One region of the Streptomyces glaucosporus genome, then DNA from elsewhere that is predicted to be linked to it. Evidence: riboswitches for the same ligand, from Rfam matches in the RefSeq annotation. Region 1 holds a riboswitch; each other region holds the start of a gene.
The links. Region 1 has a riboswitch for cyclic di-AMP ahead of ABD358_RS08305 (C40 family peptidase). Riboswitches for the same ligand answer to the same signal wherever they lie in the genome.

Region 1 (4,642 bases):
CGTGGATGGCGGCGGCGGGCAAGCCCTTCGAGGCCGCCGAGGGATCGATGTCCAAGCTGTTCGCGGGGGAGACCGCGAAGGCCGTCACCGCCCAGGCGATCCAGATCCTCGGCGGCAACGGCTTCACCCGGGAGTACCCGGTGGAGCGCATGCACCGGGACGCCGCGATCTACACGATCTTCGAGGGGACCAGCGAGATCCAGCGCCTGGTCATCGCCCGCACGATCTCGGGCATGCACATCCGCTGACGTCCCACCGGGCCGCCGCTCCCCGGCGGCGGCCCGGCCTGGTTCGCTCCCGCTCCTCCGCCCGCCGCACCGTCCGGCGGGCGCCGTCCACGGCTGTCGCGGCCCGCGGTGACCGTCCCCCGGGGGTCCGCGCGGCACCGCTGCCGGGGCCGGATCCAACGCGGACCCCGGCGGGGGCCGGGGGCGCGCCGGCCCGGGGCGGCCGGGACCTCCCCGCCGGCCCCTTCCCCGTGTCCCCCGTTCCGGTGGCGGCCGCGACGCGCCACCGCGTCGACACCTCACGGCCGGGAACCGGTCCCGCCCGGCGCACCGCCGCCCGCCGCACACTCCGGTTCCGCCCCCTTCCCGCTCCGGACCCGCCCGCCGGCAGCTCCCGGTCCGCCCGCGACCCGGCCGCCGTCCGCACGGCCCCTCCGGCAGGAGCGCCGGCGCCGCGAGGCCCCTGGGCGGACCCGGCGGGAAGACCCGCCCCCCGGCGCCGCGGACGTCTTCGCCGCCGCGAACCGCATTCGTCCCGGCGTGCCCGGCCTCCCGCCCCGGACCCCGCGGCGGCACGCGGACCCGCGCGGGTCACCCGACACGAGGACGGCCATTCGAGCTGATCACACCGGCGCGCCCGGTTCCGGGAGCCAGCTCCCGCCGGGCCGCCGCACTGCCGGAGAGCTCCCGGCAGCCGCTGCTCAGAGGCCGTGTCAGGGCACAATGACCGGGGCCGTGGAGACGCTCGGGACTCCGGACGCACAGAAGTGAACAAATTCACAGATACCGTCAGATCTCCCAACAAAGCGAGTTCTTGACGCACTATCCGTAGACGAGGCAAGTCCCCGCCACCGGGCGGGGCGCCCGGGCGGACGCCGAATCCTGCCGCCGTCCGGGTGAGAGACGGACCATGACGAATCGGCAGGAGCGGGAGACCCAAGCAGGACCGGGCCGCGCACGACGCGGCCCTTGGGGTGAAGCCACATCAGGTGGCCGGGCAACTTCGCCGGCCCGAACCCGACAGGTCATCTTTCGCAGGCGGATGACGAAGGGTTAGTTCATGTCCGCGTATCCGCGCATACCTGGACTCGTGTCCCGGGCAGCCGTCACCTCCGCCGTCACCGCCGCGACGCTCGCGGGGACGGCGCTGGTCCCGGCCGCCACCCCCGACGCCGAGGCGCTGACCCCGGCCGGCAAGGCACTCAAGGTAGCGGCCTCCAAGAAGGGGGCGCCCTACCAGTACGGCGCCGCCGGGCCGAACCGCTTCGACTGCTCGGGACTCACCCAGTACTCCTACAAGAAGGCGGGCAAGAAGCTGCCGCGCACCGCGGCGGCCCAGTACAACCGCACCAAGCACATCTCCGCCAAGTCCCGGAAGAAGGGCGACCTGGTGTTCTTCCACTCCGGCGGCAGCGTCTACCACGTCGGCATCTACGCCGGCGACGGGCGGATCTGGCACTCCCCGAAGCCGGGGAAGACCGTCCGCAAGGAGAAGATCTGGACCAAGAGCGTGCGGTACGGGCGCGTGAAGTGACCCCGGGCCGGGCTCGACGGACCCGGTGACGGCGCGCCGCGGACATCCGTCCGCGGCGCGCCGTCGGCACGTTCGGCCCCGGTTCGGCTCTCCGCGATTCCGCCGGGGCGTGGAGCCGTTCCGCCGCACCGCCCGGACGGGCGGGCTCGCCCCCATGAGACTTCTGGTACTGGGCGGAACGGAGTTCGTCGGCCGGGCGGTCGCCGAGGAGGCACTGGCCCGGGACTGGCAGGTGACCGTCTTCCGCCGGGGACAGCACGCCGCGCCCGCCGGCGCCGCGGAACTGCTGGGCGACCGCACGGCCGACGGCGGTCCGGACGCCCTGGGCGATCTCCCCGTGCCGGACCGGTTCGTCCTTGCGGTCGGACCGCACCAGGTGGGCGCCGGGCCGTTCGGCGATGCAGGCTTCGAACTCCCGCCCGGCGAAGCCCTTGTCGGCGAGGATTGCCTGCCCGGTGCGGATCAGGCGGTGGTCGCGCTCCGGCAGCGCGGCCATCACCTCGCGCTCGCCGGGTTCGGGGTGGGCCAGGCACCAGGTGACGGGCATGCCCTCGGCGGTGGTGACCAGGTAGAGCCGCCGGCCCCAGAAGAACCGGGGGTGGCCGCGGCGGTATCCGTAGCCGGCGTGCCCGGCCAGGCCGGAGCGTTTGACCGTCTCGCGGGAGGCCGCGCACGGCAGTGGGGTGGAGTCGACCAGCCGCAGGTCGTCGTGCCAGGTGGGCACCTGCCGGGCCAGTGCCTCGATCACCTGGCTGATCAGCGGCCCGGCCGCGTTCAGGCGCTTGGTGCGGGCGGACTGCCGGGGCAGGCAGCGGAACAGGTGTCCCGGCCGGGCATGTGCGAAGCGGATCCGGTGCCGAGCCGAGGGGAAACCGGGCAGGGCCTGGGCGACCTCGAGGCACAACAGGTCGGCGTCCGTCGGTTTCGGAGGTCGCCCGATCCGGCGGCATGGCGCCACGTGGTCGTCGATGAACACGTACAGTGCCGCCGGAAGGGCGTCCAGGGTTGTCTTCACACACTGACCAACGGGCGCCCTTCGCCATGGTCGCGACCAGGACAGACACCGGACTCATTCATCTGGCGGCGGGACTGCGCTGCCGGCCCGCCGCCGGGGCGGCGGCCGACGCCTGGGCCTGGCTCCGGAGCCTGGACGGGGAGCCGCCCCGGCGCCCGGACCGCCCCGGCTCGGCCTGGACCCGGAGAAGGAGGAGGTCCTGGCGTCGGCGGGACGGTAGCCTCCGCGGGGGTCCGAACGCCCTCGCCGTCGAGAGGAGCCGGGCATGGTGTCGAGCAGGGCGAAGCGGAACATCGCCGCCGGGTGGGCGGTGCTCGTCCTGGCGGGGGCCGCGGCGACACTGGCTCTGAACGGCAGCGCGGAAGAGGCTCAGCAACGGGGCGGCTGGGAGGAGTACGACCCGCGGAAGCACCCCGGGCTGCCGCCCGGAACGCGCCCGTGGCCGCCGGCGGAATCCTGCGCCGCGTCCGGACCGGACGGGAACGGCCGCCCGGTGGAGCCGTGCGCGTACCGCCCCGTCCCGTCCGGCGAGCCCTCCTGGTGAGGGCCCGGCCGGCCGCGGCACTCCGCGCCGTGCGGCGGTGAACGGCGGCCCGCCCGGCCGCCGGCCCCCGGAAGGGGCGTGGGCGGCCGGGCGGGCCCGGAAGGGAACCGTGGGACGGAGGTCAGCGGTTGGGGTCGTCGGCGCTGATGTCGGCGAGAGCGGAGCCGGGGTCGCGTTCCACCGCCAGGTCGCCGATGCTCACCACACCGACCGGGTGGCCGTGGTCCACGACCGGCAGCCGCCGCACGGAGTGCTCGCGCATCAGCCGCACGGCGTGCGAGACGTCGTCGTCGGGCGCCGTGGTCACCAGCGTCTCGCTGCAGACCTCCCGCACGGGGATGTCCCCGCCGCTGTTCTCGGCGAGGGCGCGCACCACCAGGTCCCGGTCGGTCACCATGCCGCGCAGCTCGTCGCCGTCGACCACCAGGACGTCACCGATGTCACGGTCCCTCATCAGACGCGCGACCTCGGCCAGTGTGGTCTGCGGGGAGGCGGTGGCCGGGTCGGCCGTCATGATCTCGCGGATCTTCTGGGCCATGGAAACACTCCTCGTCCGGGGACTCGGATGTCGGGCTCGGACGGGGGACGGTCGTCCCCGCCCCTTCTCCACCCGGTACCCCGGACGGCGGGCACGATGCCCGGTGTGTTCGTTTTCAAGGTTTTCGGGTGTTCCGTCCTGTCGGTGTGGAGGCCGTCCGCGCGGTGCTCCGGGACCTTCCCCGGGAGCCGGGCGAACCCGTTGAGCGCGGCGGCGGCCCGGAACAGGTCCGGATGGACCGGTCCGGACTGTGACCAATGCCCGCACCGGGGTACAGGTGGGCCTATGAGCACTGAACGGATGGAAGAGAGCGCGAGCCTGGTCGAGGTCGAGCTGCCCGACTGCACCCCCTCGGACGCCGAGGCCGTCTTCACCGTGCTGAGGTCCGCCTTCCCGGAATCGCCCCAGCTGGGAAACGGCCAGGGCCGGGACGGAGGGGGCGGCGAGGAGAAGCGGAGGTTCTGGGTCGGCACGGTCGACGTGCGCACGCACGGCGACGTGGAGTGCGCGCTGGAACTGAAGGAGCCGACGGAGGCCGACATCAGCGGCAGCCCCGACGCGGTACGGCAGGTCCAGGACGCGCTGGCGGGCTTCTACGACGTGACGGCCGAGCCCCGGATCTCCGGCGACCAGGAGGTGGAGGTACGGCTGCGGCTCGCCCAGCGGTGACCGCCCGCCCGTGAGGCGGTTTCCGGGGGCGCGCTTCGCCGGCCGGCGGCGCCTTCGGGCCGGGCGGGCGTACGGTCTCCCCGGCGGTTCGCGACCCGGTGGCGGGGAAGCCGCC
Region 2 (4,642 bases), on a different contig from region 1:
CCCACCAGCTGGAGCTGGCGCTGTGGCTGGAGGCCGACCGCATGGGCTCGCTGCTGGCCGCCCTGGACGAGGAGTCCATGGAGAACCAGCGCGACGTGGTGAAGAACGAACGACGCCAGCGGTACGACAACGTGCCCTACGGCACGGCCTTCGAGAAGCTGACGGCGATGGTCTACCCCGAGGGCCACCCGTACCACCACACCCCCATCGGCTCCATGGCCGACCTGGACGCCGCCTCCCTGGAGGACGCGCGGGACTTCTTCCGCACCTACTACGCGCCGAACAACGCCGTGCTGGCGGTCGTCGGCGACATCGACCCCGAGCAGACGCTCGCCTGGGTCGAGAAGTACTTCGGCTCCATCCCCTCCCACGACGCCAAGCGGCCGCCGCGCGACGGCACGCTGCCGGACGTCATCGGCGAGGAGATCAAGCAGGTCGTGCGGGAGGAGGTGCCCTCCAGGGCGCTGATGGCCGCCTACCGGCTGCCGCACGACGGCACCCGCGAGGCGGACGCCGCCGACCTGGCGCTGACCGTGCTCGGCGGCGGCGAGTCCTCCCGCCTGCACAACCGCCTGGTCCGCCGCGACCGCACCGCCGTCACCGCGGGCTTCGGCATGCTGCGGCTGGCGGGCGCGCCCTCGATGGGCTGGCTGGACGTGAAGACCTCCGGCGACGCCGAGATCGCCGACATCGAGCGGGCCGTCGACGAGGAGCTGGCCCGCTTCGCAGCCGAGGGGCCCACGCCCGAGGAGATGGAGCGTGCCCAGGCCCTGCTGGAGCGCGAGTGGCTGGACCGGCTGGCCACGGTCGGCGGCCGTGCCGACGAACTGTGCCGGTACGCCGTGCTGTTCGGCGACCCCCAGCTCGCCCTGACCGCGGTGGAGCGCGTGCTGCAGGTCACCGCCGACGAGGTCCGCGAGGTGGCCGCGGCCCGGCTGCGCCCCGACAACCGCGCGGTGCTGGTCTACGAGCCCACCGAGGCGACCGCCCCCGACACCGCGGCCGACGTCGCCGACGGTGCCACCGTCTCCGACACCGACGACGACCAGGAGGCCGCCCAGTGAGCGACGCCGCTGCCCAGTCCCCCGACCAGTCCGAGAAGAAGTCCGAGCACCCGGAGAACGGCGTCTCGATGGAGTTCCACCCCCAGCCCAGCGGCGGGCAGCCCAAGCCGTGGGCGTTTCCGGCCCCCGAGCGCGGCGAGCTGTCCAACGGCCTGACCGTGCTGCGCTGCCACCGCCCCGGGCAGAAGGTCGTCGCCGTCGAGGTCAGCCTCCGGGCGCCGCTGGACGCCGAGCCCCGGGAGCTGGAGGGTGTGGCCGCGATCATGGCCCGCGCGTTCAGCGAGGGCACCGACCGGCACAGCGCCGAGGAGTTCTCCGCCGAGCTGGAGCGCTGCGGCGCCACCCTGGACGCGCACGCCGACCATCCCGGGGTGCGGGTCTCCCTGGAGGTCCCGGCCTCCCGGCTGGACAAGGCACTCGGCCTGCTCGCCGACGCGCTGCGTGCCCCGGCCTTTCCGGAGAGCGAGGTCGAGCGGCTGGTGCGCAACCGGCTGGACGAGATCCCGCACGAGCTGGCCAACCCCGCCCGCCGGGCGGCCATCGCGCTCTCCGGCGAGCTGTTCCCGGGCGCCTCCCGGCTCTCCCGTCCCCGCCAGGGCGCCCAGGAGACCATCGAGCGCATCGACGCCGCGGCCGTGCGCTCCTTCTACGAGACGCACGTGCGGCCCTCGGCCGCCACGGCCGTGGTGGTCGGCGACTTCACCGGGGTGGACCTGGACAAGTCGCTCGCCGACACCCTCGGCGCCTGGACCGGTACCTCCGCGGAGCCCCTGCGGGTGCCGCCGATCACGGCCGACGACACGGGCCGGGTGGTCATCGTCGACCGTCCCGGCTCGGTGCAGACCCAGCTCCTCATCGGCCGGGTCGGCCCGGACCGGCACGACCGCGTCTGGCCCGCCCAGGTGCTCGGCACGTACTGCCTGGGCGGCACGCTCACCTCCCGCCTGGACCGGGTGCTGCGCGAGGAGAAGGGCTACACCTACGGCGTGCGCGCCTTCGCCCAGGTGCTGCGGTCGGCCCCGGACGGCACCGGCGCCTCCCTGCTGGCGATCAACGGCTCGGTGGCCACCGATGTGACGGGGCCCGCACTGGCCGACCTGTGGCAGGTGCTGCGCACCCTGGCCGAGGAGGGCCTCACCGACGCGGAGCGGGACGCGGCCGTGCAGAACCTGGTGGGTGTCGCCCCGCTGCGGTACGAGACGGCGGCGGCCGTGGCCGACACCCTCGCCGATCAGGTGGAGCAGCACCTGCCCGACGACTACCAGGCGCAGCTCTACGCCCGCCTCGCCGAGACCGGCACCGTGGAGGCGACGGCGGCGGTCGTCGCCGCCTTCCCGGCCGACCGCCTGGTGACGGTCCTGGTGGGGGACGCGTCACAGATCGCCGGCCCGGTGCGGGACCTGGGGATCGGAGAGGTGACGGTCGTCACCGACTGAGGGGGAGCCGGACGATCCGGTGGTGACGGCCGTCACGGCCCGGAAGGGGTCGCGGCGCGCCCGGGGTGACGGCCGTCACGGGTTCAAGAGGGCCGCGGCACACCGGAGGTGACGGCCGCCACATCGGGGAAGTGGCGGCCGTCACGTTCGGGCGGCCGGCAAGTCCCCTCAGGACCGGGGCCCTTGGTGTGCTTGTCATATCAAGGGCCTTTGTCATGGGCGGATTGGCGCTTCCGGTGGAAGCGGGATGTGGCATGAGATACAAAATGCCCGATTTGTTTGCTTGCTCAAGCGTGGCCGTTTAGCTTCGAATCCGTTGGCCGTCAGAAGCGCCCACGTCCGTGGCCGCCGGCCTGCGCATCGCCGAGTCCCCCGTCTGGGGGAGCCGGGGACCCACCCTCCGCCTCCAGCGCGCGAGGGGTATCCCACCGGGGTGAATCGAGCCGAGTGCTCGTAGGAGACCTTCCTGCTCCGAACCCGTCAGCTAACCCGGTAGGCGACACGGAAGGAAAGGAGCACGCCGCACATGGCGTTCACCCGTGCCACCGAGAAGGTCACCGAGAAGGTCACCGCCTTCACCGGGAAGCTCTCCGAGAAGCACCAGCTCTCCGGCCGCGCCGTCCGCACGGGCGCCGGCCTGCTGGGAGCCGCCACCCTCGCCGCCACCGGCGTGGTGGGCACCATCGCCACCCCCGCCGTCGCCGACTCGGGCGACACCCACAAGACCTACGCCCTGGGCTTCGCGCAGGCGATGGCCGTCGGCGACACGATCGCCGACGACGTCCGGGCCCAGGCCGAGGCGCAGCAGCGCGCGGCCGACGTCTCGCGCGAGAAGGCCGAGGAGATCGCCGCCGCCAAGGCCGCCAAGGCCGAGAAGGTCGCCAAGGAGCGCGAGGCCGCGCGCAAGGCCGCCGCGGCCGAGGAGGCCGCCCGGGAGCGCGCCGCGACCGAGGAGCGCCGCGCCGAGCGGGCCGCCGAGCGCCGTGCCGCGAGCGGTTACGTCGACCCGGTCGCGGGCGTGAACACCACCACCCTGTACAAGCAGGCCGGCGCCTCCTGGTCCTCCGGCACGCACAGCGGCGTCGACTTCGCCGCCGCCTCCGGCACCCCCGTGCGGGCCGTGGGCCCGGGCACCGTGGTGACGGTCGGCTGGGGCGGCGCGTACGGCAACCAGGTCGTCATCCGCCACGACGACGGCCGCTACACCCAGTACGGCCACCTGTCCGCCACGAGCGTGAGCCCCGGCCAGCGGGTCGAGGGCGGCCGGCAGATCGGCGCGGTCGGCTCCACCGGCAACAGCACCGGTCCGCACCTCCACTTCGAGGCCCGTACCGGCGCCTACTACGGCTCCGACATCGACCCGGTCGCCTACCTGGCGGCCAAGGGCGTCGACGTCCGCTGATCCCCGGACGGGACCCCGGAGCGACACGGACGCGACCGCGGAGATCGAGCGCCCCCGGCCATACGGCCGGGGGCGCCTCCGCGTCCGGCGGGCCCGCGCCGGGAGGCATGTTTTCCGCCTGTTCTCCGGTGGGCATCGGAATTTCCGTGGCGGTGGAATACAGTTCGAGTCTGCGGAGCCATCGGAAACGCGGAGACGACGGCGGAGGTCGGCCCATGCGCATTTCGGCGCACATGGTGTGCACTGCGGTCCGCGACGACATCGTCTCCGGCTTCTTCCCGCCCGGCGCCCGGCTCACCGAGGAACTGCTCGGCAGGCGCTACGGCGTCTCGCGGATCCCGGTGCGCGAGGCGCTGCGCACCCTGGAGTCGGAGGGCTTCGTGACCACCCGCCGGCACGCGGGCGCCTGCGTCGCCGAACCCACCGAGCAGGAGGCGGCCGACCTGCTCGACGTCCGGGCCCTGCTGGAGCCGCTGGGCACCGCCCGGGCGGCCCGGCGGCGCACCGAGGCGCAGCTGGGGGTGCTGCGCGGCCTGGTCCGTCTGGGGCAGCAGCGCGCCGAGCAGGGCCACCTCTCCGACCTGCGGGTCCTGGGGGACTGGTACCACGACACCCTGGCCCGGGCGTCCGGCAGCCCGACCCTGGCCGCACTGCTCACGCAACTGCGCCGCAAGATCACCTGGGTCTACGCCGCGGAGCCGGCGGTACGGGTCCCGGACGTCTGGCGGGAGCGCGGCGCC
Region 3 (4,642 bases), on a different contig from region 1:
ACTGCTGGAGCGGGCCCGCGCGCTGCTGGCCGCCCACCCCGTCGTCGACGGCCACAACGACCTGCCGTGGGCGCTGCGCGAGCAGGTCGCCTACGACCTCGACCGGCGCGACATCGCGCGCGACCAGTCGGCCCATCTCCACACCGACATCCCGCGGTTGAGGGCGGGCGGGGTGGGGGCGCAGTTCTGGTCCGTCTACGTGCGCACCGACCTGACCGGAGACGCCGCGGTCAGCGCCTGCCTGGAGCAGATCGACGTGGTGCGGCGGCTGACCGACCGCTACCCGGACGACCTGCGGCTCGCCCTCACCGCCGACGACATGGAGGCGGCGCGGGCCGAGGGCCGCATCGCCTCCCTGATGGGCGCCGAGGGCGGCCACTCCATCAACAACTCCCTCGCCACGCTGCGCGCCCTGTACAGCCTGGGCGTGCGCTACATGACGCTCACCCACAACGACACCATCGACTGGGCGGATTCGGCCACCGACGCCCCGCGCCACAACGGCCTGACCCGGTTCGGCGAAGAGGTCGTGCGGGAGATGAACCGGCTGGGGATGCTGGTGGACCTCTCCCATGTGGCGCCGGCCACCATGCGGGACGCCCTGCGGGTCTCCACGGCGCCGGTGGTCTTCTCGCACTCCTCCGCCCGCGCGGTGTGCGACCACCCGCGGAACGTCCCCGACGACGTGCTGGAGGGCCTGGCGGCCAACGGCGGTGTGGCGATGGCCACATTCGTGCCGAAGTTCGTCCTTCCCGCCGCCGTGGCCTGGACCGAGGCCGCCGACGAGAACATGCGCGCCCACGGTCTCCACCCCCTGGACGGCACGGAGCGGGGCCGGGAGGTCCAGCGGGCCTTCGAGGAGGCCAACCCGCGCCCGGTGGCGACGGCGGCGACGGTCGCCGACCACCTGGACCACATGCGCGAGGTCGCGGGCATCGACCACGTCGGCATCGGCGGCGACTTCGACGGCACGGCCTTCACTCCGTCCGATCTGGGTGATGTGTCCGGATATCCGAACCTGGTGGCCGAGTTGCTGGACCGTCGCTGGTCCGAGGCCGATCTGGCCAAGCTCACCTGGGAGAACGCGGTGCGGGTCCTCCGCGACGCGGAGGCCGTGGCCCGGGACGAACAGGCCCGGCGCGGCCCGTCGATCGCCACCATCGGGCAGTTGGACGGATGACGCCGAACCCCTGTCGGTGACGCAACTCACGAGCGGGATCTCCGAGCCCGTCGCACTCCGTGCGGCCGGAGGTCCCGCTCTGTCATACCCCCTGGTCACAAAAGGGATATGACGAGCTGTCAGGGCCGTCTGATCTCACTCCGCGTGGACGGATCCGTCACGCACGGTCGCGAATGAGACGCAGGCAATAGCTGCGAAACGGGCTTCCTGTGACCCATCGGCTTGTTATGGCGGAAACGTTCTGTTTACGGTTCTGGCCGCGCCGTACGAATGTGCGGCGGGCCCGCTGTCGGTACGCCGAGTCCTGCCGACGGCAGCGGGCTGGACCATCCACACCCGTCATCGGCAGGAGCGGGGGACCCAAGGTAAGCGCCGGACCGTGTCCGCACGGGACGGCTTGGGGTGAAGCCGTGTCACGACCCGGAGGTCGTGGCCCACACGGCCGGGCAACTCCAGCCCGAACCCGACAGCTCACCTCGCAGGCGTAGGAGAGGAGCCCCGTATGTCCGCACGCGGACGTCATCGTCGTGCCCGTAACAGCCGCCTCGCCCGCCTGTCCCTGGCCATCTCCGTGGGCGGCGCCGGTGTGGCCCTGCCCCTGATGGCCGCCGGCAACGCCAACGCCGCCTCCGTCGACACCTGGGACCGAGTCGCCCAGTGCGAGAGCACCGGCAACTGGAGCATCAACACCGGCAACGGCTTCTACGGCGGCCTGCAGTTCACGCAGAGCACCTGGGAGGCCTTCGGCGGCACCCAGTACGCCCCCCGCGCCGACCTGGCCACCAAGGACCAGCAGATAGCCGTCGCCGAGAAGGTCCTGGACGGCCAGGGCCCGGGCGCCTGGCCGGTGTGCTCGGTCAAGGCCGGTCTGACCAAGGGCGGCCCCGCCCCCGCCGTCTCCCCCGACGGACAGGGCGAGGCGGACGAGCAGCAGGCCCCGGCCGCCCAGGAGCAGCAGGCTCCCGAGCCCGAGTCCGCGCCCGAGGCCGGGAACGAGACCGAGGCCGAGCAGGCCCGGCCGGAGCGGGCCGACCGCGCCGAGCGGGCCGAGGAAGCCACCTCGTACCGGGTCGTCGGCGGCGACACCCTGTTCAAGATCGCCGACGCCCACGGCATCGCGGGCGGCTGGCAGGAGGTCTACGAGGACAACCGCCAGGTCATCGGCGCCGACCCCAACGTGATCCACCCGGGCCAGGAGCTCTCCCTGGGCGGCACTGCCGTCCAGCAGAAGGCCGCCGCCAAGCCGGAGGCCAAGCCGGAGGCGAAGGCCGAGCAGAAGGTCGAGAAGGCCGAGACCAACCCCGAGCCCGCGCGGCAGTCGGCCGAGCGCGCCGACCGCAGCGGCGGCGCCTCCGCCAACGCCTCCGCCGGCTACACCGCCCCGGTGAACGCCGCCCCGTCCGGCTCCTACAAGGCCGCGGGCGCCCGCTGGTCCAACGGCCACACCGGCGAGGACTTCGCCGCCGGCACCGGCACCCCGGTGAAGGCCGTCACCAACGGCACCGTGGTCTCCGCGGGCTGGGGCGGCGCGTACGGCAACCAGGTCGTCATCCGCCACGACGACGGCCGCTACAGCCAGTACGGCCACCTGTCCTCGATGTCGGTCGCCGCAGGCCAGAAGGTGAGCGTCGGCCAGCAGATCGGCGCCGTCGGCTCCACCGGCAACAGCACCGGCCCGCACCTGCACTTCGAGGTGCGCACCGGTCCCGGCTACGGCTCGGACATCAACCCGCTGGCCTACCTGAGGGCCAACGGCGTCAGCATCTGAGCCACGCCGAACGGTCCGCCGCGGACCGTGTGACCCCTCTCCGGGACAGCACGAGGCGGGCGGGGCGCGGAGTGTCCACACACTTCGCTCCCCGCCCGCCTCGCTCGGTTTCTCCATCCCCCGGCCGGTTCCTCCCGTGCGGCGCGGTCAGTCCGCGCAGAGGCAGAACGGGTGCCCCGCCGGGTCCCGGTAGACGCGGAAGTCGCGCTTGCCGCCGTCGTCGCCCTCCAGGAGCTCCGCCCCCAGCTCCAGCGCCTCCCGTTCGGCCGCGTCCAACTCCTCCCGCGGCACGTAGAGGTCGAGGTGGAACTGCTGCGAGCGCTCGGCGCTCGGCCACGAGGGCGGCACATGGCCGGGAGCCTCCTGGAAGGCCAGCGTCCGGTCCTTCAGCACGCCCGAGTCGAACGTCACCTCGACCCAGCGCCCCTCGCCCTCGACCTTCCCGCCCAGCAGGCGTGCGTAGAAGTCGGCGAGCCGCCCCGGTTCCGGGCAGTCCAGCACGACGACGGCCCGCAGCGTGGTGATGGCCATGGTGCTCCTCCTGTGCGGTGGTTTCCGTACCCGAGACTCGTTACTCCTTGAAGCCTTCAACAGGTAACGAGTTACCCCATGATGGCGCTCTGGCAGTAACGTGGCAAGGGTGGAACAGCAGGAGGACCGGGATCCCACCCCGCCGGGGCTCCGCCTGGTGCGGGACCTGATCAACACCCTGGACGTGGAGGCCGGAGCCGACGCCCTCGCCGCCGACGGCGGTCTCGCCGCGTTCGCGCACGACCACGGGTTGACCGGGCTGGGGCTGACCAAACACGACGTTCCGGACGTCGTCCGGCTGCGCGAGGGCCTGCGCGCCGCCTGCCTGGCCCACACCGGCGCACGGGTGCCCGAGGGGACGGCGGCCGAACTGGCCGCGCTGCTGCGCCGCGCGCCGCTCACCGTGACCGTCGACGAGGAGGGGGCGGCATCGCTCGAACCCGCGGACGTCCCCCCGGGCGCCGCGGCGCTCACCGCCCGGATCGCCGCCGCCGTCGCCGCCGCCGCGGGCGACGGGACCTGGGCCCGCCTGAAGGTGTGCGAGGCGCACGACTGCCGCTGGGCGTACTACGACAGGAGCCCGGCCGGCCGCAGGCGCTGGTGCACCATGGCCGTCTGCGGCAGCCGGGCGAAGATGCGGACGTACCGCGCGCGGCGGTCGTCCGGGGGCCGGTCCCCCGGGGACGGGAGGCCCCCGGAGGGGGACGGGGACTAGGCGGCCGGGCGGCCCAGCGCGCGGAAGGACCAGCCCGCCTTGCGCCACAGCTCCGGATCGAGCGTGTTGCGGCCGTCCAGGATGCGCCGGTCCGCCACGGCCTCGCCCAGCACCTGCGGGTCCAGCTCCTGGAACTCCCGCCACTCCGTCAGGTGCAGCACCACGCTCGCCCCGCGCACCGCCTCCAGCGCGCTGCCGGCGTAGGCCAGGGTGGGGAAGACCCGCCGGGCGTTCTCCATCCCCTTGGGGTCGTAGACGGTCACCTGACCGCCCTGGAGGTGGATCTGCCCGGCGACGTTCAGCGCGGGCGAGTCCCGCACGTCGTCGGAGTCGGGCTTGAAGGTCGCGCCCAGCACGGCCACCCGCTGCCCCAGGAAGGTCCCGCCGACCGTCTCGCGGGCCAGCTCCACCATGTGGGAGCGGCGGCGCATGTTGATCGAGTCGACCT
Region 4 (4,642 bases), on a different contig from region 1:
GGGTGGGCGACTTGTCCTCGTTGAGGAAGGTGGCGGTGGCGCGGTCGAGGGTGTCGGCGAGCACCTGGGCCTTGGCGTTGCCCGTGGTCTGCGCGTAGTGCTCGAAGCTGACCGCCAGCGCGAGGAACTCGCCCAGGCTGTCCCAGCGCAGGTAGTTCTCCTTGACGAGCTGCTGGACGTGCTTGGGCGCGGAGCCGCCGGCGCCGGTCTCGAACAGGCCGCCGCCGTTCATCAGCGGGACGACGGAGAGCATCTTGGCGCTCGTGCCGAGCTCCAGGATCGGGAACAGGTCGGTCAGGTAGTCGCGCAGCACGTTGCCGGTGACCGAGATGGTGTTCTCGCCGCGGCGGATGCGCTCCAGGGAGAACTTGATGGCGTCGACCGGCGCCATGATCTCGATCCGCAGGCCCTCGGTGTCGTGCTCGGCCAGGTACTGCCGGACCTTCTCGATCAGCTTGGCGTCGTGGGCGCGGGTCTCGTCGAGCCAGAACACCGCCGGGTCGCCGGTGGCGCGGGCGCGGGTGACGGCGAGCTTGACCCAGTCCTTGATCGGGGCGTCCTTGGTCTGGCACATGCGGAAGATGTCGCCGGCGCCGACCGTCTGCTCCAGGACCACGTTGCCGTCCTGGTCGATCGCCCGCACCGTGCCGGTGGCGGGGATCTCGAAGGTCTTGTCGTGGCTGCCGTACTCCTCGGCCTTCTGGGCCATCAGGCCGACGTTGGGCACCGAGCCCATCGTCGCGGGGTCGAAGGCGCCGTTGGCGCGGCAGTCCTCGATGACGGCCTGGTAGATGCCGGCGTAGGAGCTGTCGGGCAGGACGGCGAGGGTGTCGTGCTCCTGACCGTCCGGGCCCCACATGTGGCCGGAGGTGCGGATCATCGCCGGCATGGAGGCGTCGACGATGACGTCGCTGGGCACGTGCAGGTTGGTGATGCCGCGGTCGGAGTCGACCATGGCCAGGTCCGGGCCCTCGTTCAGCTCGGCCTCGAAGGACTCCTTGATCTTCGCGCCCTCGGGCAGCGAGTCCAGGCCCTTGAAGATGGCGCCCAGGCCGTCGTTGGGGCTCAGGCCGGCCGCGGCGAGCGTCTCGCCGTACTCGGCGAAGGTCTTCGGGAAGAAGGCGCGCACCACGTGGCCGAAGATGATCGGGTCGGAGACCTTCATCATCGTGGCCTTCAGGTGCACGGAGAACAGCACGCCCTCGTTCTTGGCGCGGGCGACCTGCTCCTTGAGGAACTCGCGGAGCGCCGCCACCCGCATGACGGCCGCGTCCACGACCTCGCCCGCCAGCACCGGCACCGACTCGCGCAGGACGGTGGTGCTGCCGTCGTCACCCGCCAGCTCGATGCGCAGCGAGCCGTCCTTGGCGATGACCGCGGACTTCTCGGTGGAGCGGAAGTCGTCCTGCCCCATGGTGGCGACGCTGGTCTTGGACTCGGGCGTCCAGGCGCCCATGCGGTGCGGGTGCGTCTTGGCGTAGTTCTTCACCGAGGCGGGGGCGCGGCGGTCGGAGTTGCCCTCGCGCAGGACCGGGTTGACGGCGCTGCCCTTGACCTTGTCGTAGCGGGCGCGGATCTCGCGCTCCTCGTCGGTCTTGGGGTCGTCCGGGTAGTCCGGCAGCGCGTAGCCCTTCTCCTGCAGCTCGGCGATGGCGGCCTTGAGCTGCGGGATGGAGGCCGAGATGTTCGGCAGCTTGATGATGTTGGCCTCGGGCTTCTTGGCCAGCTCGCCGAGCTCGGCGAGCGCGTCGCCGATCCGCTGCTCCTCCTTGAGGTACTCGGGGAAGACGGCGATGATCCGCCCGGCCAGGGAGATGTCACGGCTCTCCACAGGGACACCGGCCTTCGCGGCGTACGCCTGGACCACGGGCAGGAACGAATACGTCGCCAGCGCCGGGGCCTCGTCGGTGTATGTGTAGATGATGGTCGAGTCAGTCACCGGGTGCTCCGCTCCACGTCTGCAACATTGCTCGACATCAAGATATCCCGCGATCGGCCCTTCATCGACAGGACCCCGCCCCTCGTGCGCGGTGCGGACGGGCCGGCTCGCCCGGCCGGCGTCCGGCACGGGGCGGACGCGGCGGAGGACCGCGGGCCATCCACGCCCCGCGGTCCTCCCGTTCTCGGCTGCCCGTCGGGTCAGTAGGGGCCGTTGACGTTGTCGATCGATCCGTAGCGGTCGGCCGCGTAGTTGCAGGCGGCCACGATGTTGGCCACCGGGTCGTACTGGCTGTGGGCGGTGCCCGCGACGTGGTAGGCGTCGAAGGTCGGCTTGATGACCTGGAGGAGGCCGATGGAGGGGGTGCCGCGCTGGGCGTTGACGTCCCAGTTGTTGATCGCGTTCGGGTTGCCGCCCGACTCGCGCATGATGTTGCGGTGGATGCCCTCGTAGGTGCCGGGGATGCCGTTGGCCCTCATGACGTCCAGGGCCTCGCGGATCCAGCCGTCCAGGTTGTCGGGGTAGGACGTGCTCTTCGCCGGGGTCTGCGCGGCCTGGGTCCGCGCGGCGGCGGGGGTGGCCGTCCCCTCGGCCTGTCCGCCGCCCTGCCCGGCGGTCCGCTCGGCGGCGAGGGTGAGCTTCTGGCCGGGGAAGATCAGGTTCGGGTCGTCCCCGACGGTCTTCCGGTTGGCGTCGTAGACGGCTCTCCAGCCGCCTTCGACGCCGTGTCCGACGGCGATCCCGTGCAGCGTGTCGCCGTCGGCGACGGTGTAGGAGTCGGCGGCCCTGGAGGCCGACGGGGAAGCGGAGGCGGACCGCGGCGCGGTCTCCGCCCGGGGGGCGGTCCGCTTCTGCTCGGCGGGGGCGGTGTCCTGCACGGCGGCGGGAGCCGCGTTCGCGCTGCCCGCGGCGATCAGCGGCGCGGCGACACCCGCGCCGCCGGCCGTGAGCACGAGGGAGAGACGGGAGAACTGACGGGACATCAAAGGGGTCCGCGGACGTCGGTGGCGGCCTCGAGACATGGGGGTGTCCTCTCCTGCGCCTGCGAGGTTAGCTGTCGGATTCGGGCCGGAGAGCCCGGCCGATTTCCGCCGTGCCGGAGCACATCGAAATCGGCTTCACCCCTAGCCGGGCCGGCTGGAAGCACGGCACGGCAATGTGTGGTTTCCCCGCTCCTGCCGCGTTCGGCTGCTGCCTTTCCACCGGCCGGGCGGCAGGACTCGGCGTCCCCGGCGGTGGAGCCTCCGACTCGGACGGAGGCCAGGACACATAAACACAGCCGGTCAGCGCAGACAAGGCGCGCCGGGACGGGCGGCGGGCGCCCCGGCGCCGGACCGCGGCCCCCGGCCACGGAATGCACCGGATCTCCTTCCGAGCGTGATTGCGCTGAAACTCCGGAAAGAAGTCGAATACCCCTGCGACATGGGAAATCGAAGAAAAAGCGCATGACGATCTCTCGGCGCGGGCAAACGAAGGACCGGGGAGTGTGATTCCCGGCACACCGCCCGCCGCGCCGTCTTTACATTGCCCCATAGAGGACTTGGCGATTTTATTCGGAGAAAAGGCGCACAAGGCGCATTTCACGGAAACCGCCGGGGTGTGTCCCGTCCGTACGGCGGCAGGACGGGACACACCCCGGCGGAGGCGTCAGCCGCCCTCCGTCTTCTCCGCCCCCGTACGGCGGCTGCGGAGGTACAGCAGCATGCTCACCAGCGCCAGGGCGATCAGCACGATGCCCGTGACGATCTCGTTCACGTGGGCGGCGGCGGGGGCGGTGTCGTCGCCCCCGTAGGCGATGACGAGGGGCGACAGCAGCATCCAGAGGCCCAGGAGGAGGATGATCAGGTCCGACAGCATTCCGCGCCGGCGCATCATCCCGGCCCCCGCGATGAACACCACCAGGAGGCCGACGCCGGTCTCGTTCCGCTGGGCGTCCACCGCGGCGTCGCTGAAGGGGTAGCGCAGGGGCCACGACGCCACGAGCAGCCAGATGCCGGTCAGCAGCATCAGCAGGTTCACGATCCGGTCCCGTGCCCCGACCGAGCCGGGCAGGAGCGAGGGTTCCCGGACGGACGTGCGTCCGGGCGGGGAGGAATGACGGGCCACGACGACTCCTTACAGGTCCACCACCGCCATCCTGCTGCCGGTTCCTCCCCGGCGCCCGATATGCACCGCCGTTCCGGTTGCCCCGCGGAGCCCGCGGCCCCTGCCGCCCGTCGCCGCCCGTACGGCGGTCCGCCCCGCCGGGCCGCCCCGCCGGGCGGACACCACCAGGGGAGGACGCCGCAAGGGCCGGCGCCTCACGCCCCGCCGGCCTCCGGGTCCGCCGCCTCGGCCACCACGCCGTCGCGCAGTTCGAGCACCCGGTCCGCGCGCGCCAGCAGACCGCCGTCGTGCGTGGTCATCAGGACGGTGACGCCCTCGTCGTCCACCACGGCCCGCAGCAGGTCCATCACCGCCTCCCCCGTCTGCGCGTCGAGCTGGGCCGTCGGCTCGTCCGCGATCAGCAGCGCCGGCCGGTTCGCCAGCGCGCGGGCGATCGCCACCCGCTGCTGCTGGCCTCCGGAGAGCTCCCCGGGCCGCTGGGCGGCGTGCTCCCGCAGACCGACCAGGGAGAGCAGGAGGTCCACCCGCTCCTCCCGCTCGCGCCAGGGCACCCGGCGCATCCGCAGCGGGACGCCCACGTTCTCGGCCGCGGTCAGG

Region 2: another riboswitch for cyclic di-AMP. It lies ahead of ABD358_RS13465 (M23 family metallopeptidase); the one in region 1 lies ahead of ABD358_RS08305 (C40 family peptidase).
Region 3: another riboswitch for cyclic di-AMP. It lies ahead of ABD358_RS25130 (transglycosylase family protein); the one in region 1 lies ahead of ABD358_RS08305 (C40 family peptidase).
Region 4: another riboswitch for cyclic di-AMP. It lies ahead of ABD358_RS15950 (LysM peptidoglycan-binding domain-containing protein); the one in region 1 lies ahead of ABD358_RS08305 (C40 family peptidase).

Annotation. Positions count from the first base shown of each region.
Region 1 covers NZ_BAAATJ010000005.1:102,765-107,406, reverse strand. Annotated here, with positions in the region: gene ABD358_RS08310 (acyl-CoA dehydrogenase family protein) at 1-248, shown strand, start outside; cyclic di-AMP (ydaO/yuaA leader) riboswitch at 1,129-1,283, shown strand; gene ABD358_RS08305 (C40 family peptidase) at 1,288-1,761, shown strand; partial or broken gene ABD358_RS08300 (NAD-dependent epimerase/dehydratase family protein) at 1,916-2,086, shown strand; partial or broken gene ABD358_RS28410 (transposase family protein) at 2,084-2,776, opposite strand; gene ABD358_RS08290 (hypothetical protein) at 3,042-3,320, shown strand; gene ABD358_RS08285 (CBS domain-containing protein) at 3,442-3,858, opposite strand; gene ABD358_RS08280 (hypothetical protein) at 4,144-4,527, shown strand.
Region 2 covers NZ_BAAATJ010000010.1:139,195-143,836, forward strand. Annotated here, with positions in the region: gene ABD358_RS13455 (M16 family metallopeptidase) at 1-1,064, shown strand, start outside; gene ABD358_RS13460 (M16 family metallopeptidase) at 1,133-2,500, shown strand; cyclic di-AMP (ydaO/yuaA leader) riboswitch at 2,852-3,014, shown strand; gene ABD358_RS13465 (M23 family metallopeptidase) at 3,027-3,902, shown strand; gene ABD358_RS13470 (GntR family transcriptional regulator) at 4,118-4,642, shown strand, end outside.
Region 3 covers NZ_BAAATJ010000032.1:29,092-33,733, forward strand. Annotated here, with positions in the region: gene ABD358_RS25125 (dipeptidase) at 1-1,180, shown strand, start outside; cyclic di-AMP (ydaO/yuaA leader) riboswitch at 1,504-1,678, shown strand; gene ABD358_RS25130 (transglycosylase family protein) at 1,683-2,948, shown strand; gene ABD358_RS25135 (VOC family protein) at 3,096-3,479, opposite strand; gene ABD358_RS25140 (CGNR zinc finger domain-containing protein) at 3,589-4,194, shown strand; gene ABD358_RS25145 (UDP-glucose dehydrogenase family protein) at 4,191-4,642, opposite strand, start outside.
Region 4 covers NZ_BAAATJ010000014.1:14,672-19,313, forward strand. Annotated here, with positions in the region: gene ABD358_RS15945 (NADP-dependent isocitrate dehydrogenase) at 1-1,939, opposite strand, end outside; gene ABD358_RS15950 (LysM peptidoglycan-binding domain-containing protein) at 2,140-2,922, opposite strand; cyclic di-AMP (ydaO/yuaA leader) riboswitch at 2,966-3,139, opposite strand; gene ABD358_RS15955 (SPW repeat domain-containing protein) at 3,587-4,045, opposite strand; gene ABD358_RS15960 (ABC transporter ATP-binding protein) at 4,240-4,642, opposite strand, start outside.